Accumulibacter sp.: one gene and its partner. The protein of the gene in region 1 interacts with the protein of each later gene in a pairwise test. Links are inferred from orthologs where the notes say so. Each region holds a gene or a part of one and is shown in the gene's direction. Other genes may lie near its edges.

The links. Proteins that work in one complex are often made in the same cells at the same time.
Region 2: the proteins of bioB (region 1) and V5B60_RS06955 interact in binary tests that used the Escherichia coli proteins (3 or more experiments, as listed by UniProt). The link is inferred for Accumulibacter sp. from one-to-one orthologs.

The regions. Positions count from the first base shown.
Region 1 is NZ_JAZKUG010000001.1:1,157,997-1,163,729, forward strand. The notes cover bases 1,055-3,898. They hold bioB (biotin synthase BioB), read left to right. Parts: upstream 1,055-1,900; coding sequence 1,901-2,896; downstream 2,897-3,898. Other genes in these bases: V5B60_RS05055 (Lrp/AsnC family transcriptional regulator), read left to right, coding at 1,055-1,125; V5B60_RS05060 (ComF family protein), read right to left, coding at 1,055-1,832; bioC (malonyl-ACP O-methyltransferase BioC), read left to right, coding at 2,903-3,793; ilvN (acetolactate synthase small subunit), read right to left, coding at 3,841-3,898. Outside these bases: V5B60_RS05050 (LysE family translocator), read right to left, coding at 1-568; more of V5B60_RS05055, read left to right, coding at 667-1,054; more of V5B60_RS05060, read right to left, coding at 1,038-1,054; more of ilvN, read right to left, coding at 3,899-4,149; ilvB (acetolactate synthase large subunit), read right to left, coding at 4,153-5,733. UniProt on the Escherichia coli protein: Catalyzes the conversion of dethiobiotin (DTB) to biotin by the insertion of a sulfur atom into dethiobiotin via a radical-based mechanism.
Region 2 is NZ_JAZKUG010000001.1:1,611,706-1,617,540, reverse strand. Bases 1,071-4,016 are described here. They hold V5B60_RS06955 (class II glutamine amidotransferase), read left to right. Parts: upstream 1,071-2,111; coding sequence 2,112-2,921; downstream 2,922-4,016. Other genes in these bases: tatB (Sec-independent protein translocase protein TatB), read right to left, coding at 3,820-4,016; tatC (twin-arginine translocase subunit TatC), read right to left, coding at 2,952-3,812; V5B60_RS06960 (trypsin-like peptidase domain-containing protein), read left to right, coding at 1,071-2,102. Outside these bases: V5B60_RS06970 (fumarylacetoacetate hydrolase family protein), read right to left, coding at 1-141; V5B60_RS06965 (Nif3-like dinuclear metal center hexameric protein), read right to left, coding at 160-906; more of V5B60_RS06960, read left to right, coding at 930-1,070; more of tatB, read right to left, coding at 4,017-4,227; Sec-independent protein translocase subunit TatA, read right to left, coding at 4,312-4,557; V5B60_RS06935 (histidine triad nucleotide-binding protein), read right to left, coding at 4,644-4,994; V5B60_RS06930 (phosphoribosyl-ATP diphosphatase), read right to left, coding at 4,998-5,318; hisI (phosphoribosyl-AMP cyclohydrolase), read right to left, coding at 5,315-5,719; imidazole glycerol phosphate synthase subunit HisF, read right to left, coding at 5,716-5,835.

The DNA.
Region 1 (5,733 bases):
ACCCGATGCGCTGGCGGATGCCGGCAATCGCCGCAGCGAGCGCCAGCCACCACAGCGCCGAGCCGCAGAATACACCGAGCACCATGATCACTGCCGCGCTGCCGGTCGTCGCGGCGCTGCCGCCGATCGTCGCGAAGACGGCGATGAACGACAGGATGGTCATCGGATTGGTCAGCGTCAGGGCAAAGACCGTAGCAAAGGCACGCCCGGCGCCGATGCCGTCGGCGGCTCCTGCCGGCTGCGCGCGCGGCACCGTGCGGTACAGCTGGACGCCCATCCAGCCGAGAAAGAGCGCACCACAGACGGCGAGCGGCAGGGCAAGCGTGACGAAGAACTGCGTCACCGCCGCCAGGCCGAAGGCGCCGACGGCGCCGTAGACGCCATCGGCCGCGGCGGCTCCGAGGCCACTGACGAAACCGATGCGGGCACCATGGGCCAGCGTGCGCTGGATGCAAAGGAGACCGATCGGCCCGACCGGTGCGGCGATCGAGAGACCGATCAGTCCTGCCTTGAGAAAGAGGAAGCCATCCACTGCGAGCAGCCAGGAAAGGTATCGAGGAGGCTTCATTCTGGCAGCGTGCGAAGCGCATTTGAATGGAAGAATCAAGGAAAAGATGCCGCCCATGCTTCACAATTCAGGCTGAAACGACAACCAGCCTGGAAATCATGGAACTCGACGCGAAAGCCTGGAAAATCCTCGCCGCCGTGCAGCGTGACGGGCGAATCTCGCTGAAGGCGCTGGCCGCCGAGGTGGGTCTGTCGCTGCCAGCGGTCTCCGAACGGCTGAAGCGACTCGAAGAGGCCCATGTGGTGACGGGCTACCGAGCCGCGGTCGATGTCGCCGCGCTTGGCTACGGTGTACTGGCGATGATCGCGATGACGACGCCGCAGGCCGACAAGGCCCGCCTGCTCGCCCGGCTCGAAATGCTGCCGGAAGTGACCGAGTGCCTGCACGTCACCGGCCAGGACTCGTACCTGCTGCGCGTCGTCGCGCGCGACATCGCGCACCTCGAGCAACTGGTGGGAAGCATCAACCACTACGGCGAGACGCGCACCTCGATCGTCATGTCGGCACCGATCCCGCTGCGTCCGGTTGCGCCGCCGAAAGGCCCGCTGGCCTCCTGACCCGGCGGCAGCGCGCGGGCGAGCGCAACGACGTTCACCTGCGCCGCACCGTGCAGCTTGAGGGTGCGCGCCATTTCATCGACCGAGGCACCGGTGGTCATCACATCGTCGATCAGCAACAATCGCCGGCCACTGAAGTCGGTCGCGCAGTCGAAGGCACCACGGACGTTCCTCGCCCGCTCACGCCACGGCAGATCGGCCTGGCCAAGCGTGTGACGGATGCGCCGGCAACTGCGGGTGTCGACCGGGATCCGCCGCAGCTTGCCGAAGGCACGCGCCAGTTCGCCTGCCTGATTGAAACCACGTTCGCGCAGCCGCAGCGGATGCAGCGGCATCGGGATGATCAGGTCGGCGTCGGTCCGCTCCGGCAGCTCCGCCAGCCGCTGCCCGAACCAGCCGCCAAGGGCGAGCCGGTGGCCATACTTGAACGACTGCACCAGCTTGTCGAGCGGGAAGGCATAGCGGTAGAGCGCCGTCGTGGCGTCGTAATGGGGCGGATGGCTCAGACAGCGACCACAGATCTCGCCAAGTGGCGTCGGCAGTGCGCAGCGCGGGCAGCGCGCTGCCGGCAAGCGTGGCAGATCGCGCTCGCAGGCCTCGCAGAGCAGATTCGTGCCGCTTTCCGCGGCGCACAGCAGGCAATCCTGGGTCAGCAGCGCCGCGTACGAGGCACGGATCAGGGCCATGGATTGCTTTAAGATTGACATCCCGCAGGGGCTCGTAAAGAATTCGCGCTGTCCGCCCTCATATCACTCCCACTCCAGGTTCACCCATCATGAATGCCATTCCGCAAATCGCCGCGCGCCCGCGCGAGGAAACCGCTCCAACCGTCAAACCAGTAGCCCGCTGGACGGTTGCCGAAGTCGAAGCGCTCTATCAGCTGCCTTTCATGGATCTGATGCATCGGGCGCAGCAGGTGCACCGGGAGAACTTCGACGCCAACGAGATTCAACGCTCGACGCTGCTCTCCGTCAAGACCGGCGGCTGCTCAGAAGACTGTGGCTATTGCTCGCAGGCCGCCCGCTACAACACGGATACCGAGCGCGAGGCGATGCTGCCGCTCGACGAGGTGATCGCCGCCGCGCAGGCGGCCAAGGACAAGGGAGCGTCGCGCTTCTGCATGGGCGCCGCCTGGCGGGGCCCGAAGGACAAGGATCTGGCGAAGGTCAGCGAGATGATCCGTGCCGTCAAGGGACTCGGGCTGCAGACCTGCGTCACGCTCGGGATGCTCAAGGATGGTCAGGCCGAGGAACTCAAGGAGGCCGGACTCGACTACTACAACCACAACCTCGACACCGATGCCTCGTTCTACGGCCAGGTCATCACCACCCACAAGCACGCTGACCGGATCGACACGCTGGGCCAGGTGCGCGAAGCCGGCATCAAGGTCTGCTCGGGCGGCATCATCGGCATGGGCGAGTCACGCCGCAACCGCGCGGCGCTGATCGTCCAGCTCGCCAATCTCGCTCCACCGCCGGAGTCGGTGCCGATCAACAACCTCGTGCCGATCCCGGGCACACCGCTGGCCAACGTCGCACCGATCGACGGCTTCGAGTTCGTGCGCACCATCGCCGCTGCGCGCATCACCATGCCGACGAGTTTCGTCCGGCTGTCGGCCGGGCGGCAGGAGATGAGCGATGAACTACAGGCGCTCTGTTTCCTCGCCGGCGCCAACTCGATCTTCTACGGCGACAAGCTGCTGACCACCGGCAACCCGGAAGCCGACCGCGACGAGGCGCTGTTCGAGAAGCTCGGGTTGCGGCCGATCTAGTTCGCGATGGGCGTGGCACCGGCGCCGTTCGTCGATCAGCGCCAGGTGCGGCGCAACTTCGCCCGCGCCGCTGCGACCTACGACGAGGTGGCGGTGCTGCAGCGCGAAGTGGGCAGCCGCATGCTCGAGCGGCTCGATTATGTGCGCATCGAGCCGCAGCGCATCCTCGACCTCGGTTGTGGCACCGGCGCCAGCCTGACGGCGCTGCACGAACGCTATCCAGCGGCGACGGTGATCGGCGCCGACCTCAGCGAAGCGATGTTGCGCGCCGGCAAGACACAACGCTCACGTCTGCACTGGCTGCTGCCCTTCCTGCGCGGCAACCGGCCACCGCTGCTCGCTGCCGAGGCGGCGGCGCTGCCTTTCGCCGCACGCGCTTTCGGCCTGCTGTGGACCAACCTGATGCTGCACTGGGTCGCCGACCCGCTGCCGGCACTGCGCGAGATGCATCGCGTACTCGCGGTCGACGGCCTGCTGATGTTCTCGACCTTCGGTCCGGACACCCTGCAGGAGCTGCGCGCGAGCTTCCGCGACGGGCAGCCGCACACGCAGCGCTTCATCGACATGCACGACTACGGCGACATGCTCGTCGAATGCGGTTTCAGCGACCCGGTGATGGATGCCGAAATGCTGACGGTGACCTACGCCAGCTTCGACGACCTGCTCGCCGACCTGCGCCGGAGCGGCTCGGGCTGCGCCATGCATGGCCGACGGCAAGGGCTGACGGGGCGAACGGCATGGGCGGCTGCACGCGCGGCCTACGACGGACTGGCGCGCGACGGCCGCCTGCCGGCGACTGTCGAAGTGGTCTACGGACACGCCTGGAAAGGCGAGCCGCGGAAGACCGCCGACGGGCGGACGATCATCCGCTTCGAACCGCGACAGCGAAGCCGCTGAGCCGGCGGGTGGGGCTCCGGGGAGCGCCGCCTACCGGCCAGGAGCGATCAGCGGAAGAACTCCTCGAGGCGGACGAAGACCTCATGCTCGGCGCCGTGACGGCGAACCGCGAGCACGTCCTCGAGCTTCTCCACCTGCTTCACCATTTGCTCCAGTCGCTCATCCTCATTCACCAGCAGCCAGATGCGACTGGTCTGACCACTGCCGACCGGCATCACCAGGATCGCCTCGACATTGTAGGCACGGCGGGAGAACAGGCCGACGACGTGCGACATCACGCCGGCGTGGTTATTGACATCCAGCTCGAGCACGGCGCGCGTCAACGCCTGATTCTCGGTTCTTGTCAGCGAGTTCATCGTTCAGCCTCCGATCATGTCCTTGTTGGCGGCGCCCGGCGGCACCATCGGCAAAACCTGCTCACGCATCTCGATGCCGGCGTGGATCAGCATCGGGCCAGGCGTCGCCAGCGCTGCGGCGAGCGCCGCCCGCGGATCGCCGGCAGCATCGAGGTCGATCGCTGCGACCCCGAAACCTTCGGCGACGCGGACGAAATCGGGCATGCCCTTGAACTTCGAGGCGTAGATGCGCTCGCCGTAGAACAGCGTCTGCTGCTGGAAGACCAGGCCGAGCGACGCGTTGTTCATCAGCACGATCTTGACGTTGACTCCCTCCTCGGCAGCGGTGACCAGCTCCTGGATGTTCATCAGGATGCTGCCATCGCCGCTGAAGCAGACCACCGTCCGCTGCGGTTCGGCAAGCGCGGCACCGATCGCCGCCGGCATGCCGAAGCCCATCGTCCCGAGCCCGCCCGAGGTCAGCCACTGGCGCGGCCGGCGCAGCGGGTACGCCTGCGCCACCCACATCTGGTGCTGCCCGACGTCGGTGGTGATCGTCGCTTCGTCGTCGAGACAATCGGCGACGGCACGGATCAACCCGTAGGGCGTCCGCGGATCGTCGATGCCCGGCGTGCGCAGCGGATGCTCGGCTTTCAGACAGGCGACGCGCGCCAGCCAGTCCACGCGCAGCGCGCCATCGACCGCCGGCAACAGCAACTGCAGCACGGCGCCGACATCACCGGCAATCCCGACATGCGCGGTCTTGATCTTGTCGAGTTCCGACGGGTCGATGTCGATATGGACGATCTTCGCCTGCGGGCAGAAGCCCGCGACCTTGCCGGTTGCGCGGTCGTCGAAGCGGGCTCCGACGGCGATCAGCAGGTCGCACTCGTCGAGCGCGAGGTTGGTGCAACGGGCCCCGTGCATGCCGAGCATGCCGAGTGAGAGCGGGTGATCGACCGGCATCGCGCCGAGTGCCATCAGCGTCATCACCGTCGGCAGGCTGGCCTTCTCGGCGAGCGCGACGGCGGCGGCGGCGGCGCCCGAATGGACGACACCGCCACCGAGGTAGAGGATCGGCCGCGCAGCCTCGTTGATCATCGCCGCCGCCGCGCTGATCAGATCGGCTGCCGGCGGCGGCAGGGCATCGGCGCTGCCCGGCGCGGGCCACTCGGCGACCTCGACCACCTGGTTCTGCACGTCCTTCGGAATATCGACGAGTACCGGACCCGGCCGGCCGGAGGCGGCGATGCGGAAAGCGCGCGGAATGACCTGCAGCAGTTCCTCCGCCGAACCGACGAGGAAGTTGTGCTTGGTGATCGGGATGCTCAGGCCGTAGGTGTCGACCTCCTGGAAGGCGTCGGTACCGATCATCGCCCGTGGCACCTGGCCGGTGATCGCCACCAGCGGGATCGAATCGAGCTTGGCATCGGCGATCGCCGTCAGCAGGTTGGTCGCCCCCGGACCCGACGACGCCATGCAGACCGCCGGCAGTCCGGTGGCACGGGCCATGCCCTGCGCCATGAAGCCGCCTCCCTGCTCATGCCGGGCAAGCACATGATGGATCCGCTTCGACGCCGACAGCGCATCGTAGATCGGCAGGAT
Region 2 (5,835 bases), 450 kb from region 1 along the record:
TTCCCGGCTGTCGGCGCCCATCTCGACGGCGTGGTCGGCGTAGTTACGCCCGACGCAATAGACACGCCGCACCGGAAACAGGGCATTGTTGCCGGTCACCGGCAGGGTGACCCGTGGCGGGGGAGAGAAGACATAGGTCATGGTGGTTCCTCGGCGGATTCAGACAGGATTGTCGACGTCCACGAAGCGGCAGTCGAGATTGAAACACTCGGCGAGGTGTGCGGCGAGTGCCATGATGCCGTAACGCTCACTCGCATGGTGGCCGGCGGCGAGGTAGGCGACCCCCGATTCGCGTGCGAGATGCGTGCTCGACTCCGATGCTTCGCCAGTCAGATAGAGATCGACGCCCCGCGCGATCGCCTGTTCGAACATCCCCTGCGCCCCGCCGGAGCACCAGGCGACGCGACGCACCAGCCGTTCGCCGTCGCCGAGGAGCAGGGGCGGCCGCTGCAGGGTGAGCGCGACGCGCTCGGCAAGCTCCCGGGCTGGCAAGGGCGCCGTCAGGTGTCCGATCCAGCCGAGATCCTGCTCTCCGAAGCGACCGTCGGGAGTCCAATCGAGGAGCCGGGCAAGCTGTACGTTGTTGCCCAGCTCGGGGTGGCTGTCGAGCGGCAGGTGGAAGGCATAGAGGTTGATGTCATGGCACAGCAGCGTCTGCAGACGGGTCTTGCGGATGCCCGTGACGCGGCCGTCCTCACCGCGCCAGAACCAGCCATGATGCACCAGGATGGTGTCAGCGGCATGCTCGACGGCGGTGTCGAGCAGTCGCTGCGTGGCGCTGACACCGGCGACCAGGCGGCTGACCTCCGGGCGTCCTTCCACTTGCAGGCCGTTTGGGCAATAATCCCGGAAGCGTCCCGGCTCGAGCAGATCCTCCAGGTAGCGGGTCAATTCTTCGCGTTTCATCCCAAGGCTCCGGTTTTTCGCCCATGCGCAGGCTCTGGCTGATTTTTGCACAAACGGTGACGGTTGGTCTTGCCGTCCTCTTCGTCGTCAGCACACTGAAGCCCGACTGGCTTGGCCGGTGGGCACCGGTCGGAACCAGTGTCGTCGCCCTGCGTGAAGCGGCGGCGCCCGCCGCACCCGCCAGATACGCCTCCTATCGCGAGGCGGCCGACAAGGCGCTGCCGTCGGTCGTTCACATCTTTACTTCGCAGAAGGTCAGCGCCCGCCGCAACCCGCTGCTCAATGATCCGGTCTTCAGGCATTTCTTCGGCGATGGCGGCGACGGCGAAGCGCCAAAGACCGCAGGTCTCGGTTCCGGCGTCATCGTCAGTTCGAGCGGCTATGTTCTCACGAATTTCCATGTCGTGGAGGGTGCCGATCAGATCGAGATCGCCCTCAGTGACGGGCGCAACCTGGATGCCCGGCTGGTCGGCAGCGATCCGGAGTCCGATCTGGCGGTCCTGCAGATCATCGAGCTGAATGGCAAGGATCTGGCGCTGCCGGCGATCACTCTTGGCAGAATGGACGATATTGCCGTCGGCGATGTCGCGCTGGCGATCGGCAATCCGTTCGGTGTTGGCCAGACGGTGACGATGGGAATCATCTCGGCCCTCGGGCGCTCGCATCTTGGCATCAACACTTTCGAGAACTTCATCCAGACCGATGCTGCGATCAATCCCGGCAACTCGGGTGGCGCGCTCGTCGACAGCCAGGGCAACCTGATCGGCATCAACACGGCCATCTATTCGCGCTCCGGAGGCTCTCTGGGTATCGGTTTCGCGATTCCGATCTCTCTCGCGCGCAACGTGATGGAGCAGATCATCGCCACCGGCAGTGTGACGCGTGGCTGGATCGGCGTCGAGGCGCAGGAGATCACCGTCGACCTGGCGGAATCCTTCGGCCTGCCGGATACGAGTGGCGCACTGATTGCCGGTGTTCTGCGCGGCAGCCCGGCCGACGTCGGCGGCATCAAGCCGGGCGACATCCTGCTCACGGTCGATGGCCGCCCGGTGAAGGATCCACAGGGCATGCTCGACCTGATCGCCAGTCAGAAGCCGGGTGAAACCGTGGCGTTCAGGCTGCGCCGCCAGAATGGCGTCGTCGATGCCAGCATCCGCATCGGCAAGCGCACGCCGCAGCGCCGCGAACGCGAGTAGAGGCTGGCGATGTGTCAGCTGCTGGCGATGAACTGCAACGTGCCGACGGACATCTGCTTCTCCTTTGCCGGTTTCCAGGCGCGTGGTGGCGCCACCGACGTGCATGCCGATGGCTGGGGCATTGCCTTCTTCGAGGGGCGCGGCATGCGCTTCTTCCTCGATCCGCAGCCTTCAGCCGTGTCGCCGGTCGCCGAACTCGTACGCAGCTACCCGATCCACTCGAAGAACGTCATCGCCCACATTCGCAAGGCGACGCAGGGAATCGTCGCGCTCGAGAACACGCACCCCTTCATGCGCGAACTCTGGGGACGCTACTGGATCTTCGCCCACAACGGCAACCTGCCCGACTTTGCCCCCACTCTCGACGGCAGCTACACTCCCGTCGGTCAGACCGACAGTGAACGCGCCTTCTGCTGGTTGCTGCAACAACTGCGGCGGCGCTTCGGCAGATCTGCGCCCGGCCAGGCTGAGCTGTTCGACGAGCTGCATCACCTGACGCTGGATCTCGGGGCGCGTGGTGCCTGCAACTATCTTCTGTCGAATGGCGACTGTCTCTTCGCCCACTGTTCGACGCAACTGAGTTTCATCGTTCGCCAGGCACCCTTTGCCGTCGCCCATCTTCGTGACCAGGATCTGAGCATCGACTTCAGTGCCGTCACGACTCCCGACGATCGAGTGGCGGTGATTGCCACGGTGCCGCTGACCGACAACGAGTCCTGGACGACGATGCCCAGCGGCAGCCTGTGGCTGTTTGCCGAAGGCGCTCCGGTCGGCCATCGCCAGACGATTGCCGGAGCTGAGTCCCGGCCGCCGACCTGACCCGCGGGCTCTGTCGGCAGCCGCGCGGGATCAGGCATTCGGCTTGCGTTCGGCCTGCTGTCGGTCGGTGTCCCCGCTGACCGCGTCCATCTCGGTACTGGACGCCGGCTTCCACTCGCCGCTCTCGTGCCTGACTGCCGTTGCCGCGGAACCGTCGTCACTCGCCGTGGGCGCGGGCCGGCGGTGCAGAAAGCGTGCAAGCAGCAGGCCCAGTTCGAAGAGGAGGCAGAGCGGGACCGCCATCATCAACTGCGAGATGACGTCCGGCGGCGTGAAAATGGCGCCGATGACGAAGGCGCCGACGATGACGTACGGACGCCATTCCCTGAGCTTTTCGACGTCGACGATACCGGCTTGCACCAGAACGAGCACCGCCACCGGCACCTGAAAAGTCACGCCGAAGGCAATGAACGTGGTGAGGACGAAGGCGAGGTACTTCTCGATGTCGGTCATCCAGGCAACACCCTCGGGCTGCACCGACGCCATGAAACCGAATACCGTCGGAAATACGAGAAAGTAGGCGAAGGCCATGCCGACGAAGAAGAGCACGATGCTGGCGCCGACCAGCGGCAATGCCAGTCGCTTCTCGTGCGCATAGAGCCCGGGCGCGACGAAAGCCCAGATCTGATAGAGTACGTAGGGCAGCGCGATCAGGAAGGCGACCATCAGCGCCACCTTCATCGGCACCAGAAAGACGCCGATGACGTCCGTGGCGATCATCTGGCCGCCTTGCGGCAGCTTGGCCAGCAAGGGATGCGCAAGGAGCGCGTAGATGTCCTGCGCCCAGGGGGCGAGACAGAGGAAGACGATCCCGATCGCCAGCAGGGAACGGATCAGGCGGTCACGCAGTTCGACGAGATGCGATAGGAATGAATCTTCGGGCAGGTTCATCGTCGGATCAGGCACTCGGCCCTGGCTTGCCGCGATCGACCGCTGCTCCATCAGGGTCGGCCAAGACCGGCGCCACGGCCGGCGACGGCGCCGTCGGCACATCCGCCTGCGCTCTCTGCAGGTCGCTGCTGACGGCCTCGGCCGTCACGGTGAGCGCCTGCTTCGCCGCCTGCATCTCGCTGCTCAGACTGTTCTCGACGCTGCGCGCCGACTCCTGGATCTCGCTCTGCAAGCGGCGCAGCTCATCGAGTTGCATTTCGCGGCTGATATCGGACTTGACGGTGCTGACGTAGCGCTGCAGGCGGCCGAGCAGATGCCCGGCGGTGCGCGCGACTCGCGGCAGCCTTTCGGGCCCGATCACCACCAGCGCGACGACGGCGATCAGCATCAGCTCGGAGAAGCCGATATCAAACATGTGCGTTCATCCGTGTGGCCGCAGGCGATAGGAAAGGCCAGTGAGCGGGCGGGCGCCGTGGCCGTCGCACGATCCCGTTGCGCTCTAGCTACGGGTCTTTTCCCGGACCTCGCCCTCGATCGTCTGACCGCTCGCCACCTGTGGTGGTGGCGCCGCCGGGGCGGCCGGCTCGGCCGCCTTGTCCTCGCCTGCTGCGTCCTTGATCCCGTCCTTGAATCCTTTCACCGCGCCACCGAGATCGGCGCCAAGATTTCTCAGCTTCTTGGTGCCGAAAATCAGGAGAACGATGATCAGGACCACCAACCAGTGCCAGATGCTGAAAGAGCCCATGTCAGGCCTCCCATGAGGTGAATGTTGATGCCCCGGCGCGCAGCACCATCCCGTGCCTGCGTGCCATCAGGCGGTCGAAGGCGCCGTCAGATGCGCTTGAGCATGGGTCCCACGGGATCGGGACCCCCGACGATGTGGGCGTGCAGATGCTGCACTTCCTGATGCCCGATGCGGCCCGTATTGATGATCACGCGAAAACCGTCCGGGCTGCCCTGCTCGGCAGCCAGCCGGTTGGCTACCGCGAGCATGCGGCCGAGGACCGGGATGTCGGCGTCGTCGACCGTCGCCAGCGAAGTGATGTGTCGCTTCGGGATCACCAGCAGGTGCACCGGCCGCGCCGGGTTGATGTCGTGGAAAGCGAGGATCTCATCATCCTCGAAAACCTTGCGCGCCGGAATCCGTCCAGCGACGATGCGGCAGAAGAGACAGTCCTCCATCGCTCAGCCCTTCCGTGACTTCTTCTCGTCGATTCCCGAGATGCCTTCGCGGCGCCGCATCTCCTGCAGGACGTCCTCGATCGACAGACCGTGGAAGGCAAGCAGGACCATGATATGGTACAGCACGTCGGCCGATTCCCAGACCACATGCAGCCGGTTCCCCTCCTTGCCGGCCATGATCAGCTCGGCACACTCCTCGCCGATCTTCTTCAGGATCGAGTCCGGCCCCTTGGACATCAACTGTGCGGTATACGAGGTTTCCGGGTCTGCCCTGCGACGTTCGAGCAGCGTTTCGGAGATCCGGTGCAGCATATCCATGTTCATTTGCCGTATATGTCCCTGGGCGCCTTGATCACCGGGTCGACAGCGACCCAGGCGTTGCCCTGCAGTTGATAGAAGAAGCAGCTCTCGCGGCCGGTATGGCAGGCAATGCCTCCCTGCTGCTCGATCGACAGCAGAAGGACATCACCATCACAGTCGGTACGAATCGACTGGACCCGTTGCCCGTGTCCCGATTCTTCGCCCTTGCGCCACAGCCGCCGACGCGAACGCGACCAGTATACCGCGCTGCCGCTGTCAACCGTTGCTTGCAACGACTCCCGGTTCATGAAGGCGAACATCAGCACCCGGCCGCTTGCGGCATCCTGTGCGATCGCCGGCATGAGCCCCTGGGCATCCCACTGCAACGCCTCGAGCCAGTCCTTGCCCGGGTCCAGGTCGCTCACAGCCGGACCTCGATGCCGTGCCGGCGCAGGTAGTCCTTGGCCTGTCGAACCGTGTATTCACCGAAGTGGAAGATGCTTGCGGCCAGCACGGCGTCGGCGTGTCCCTGCGCGACCCC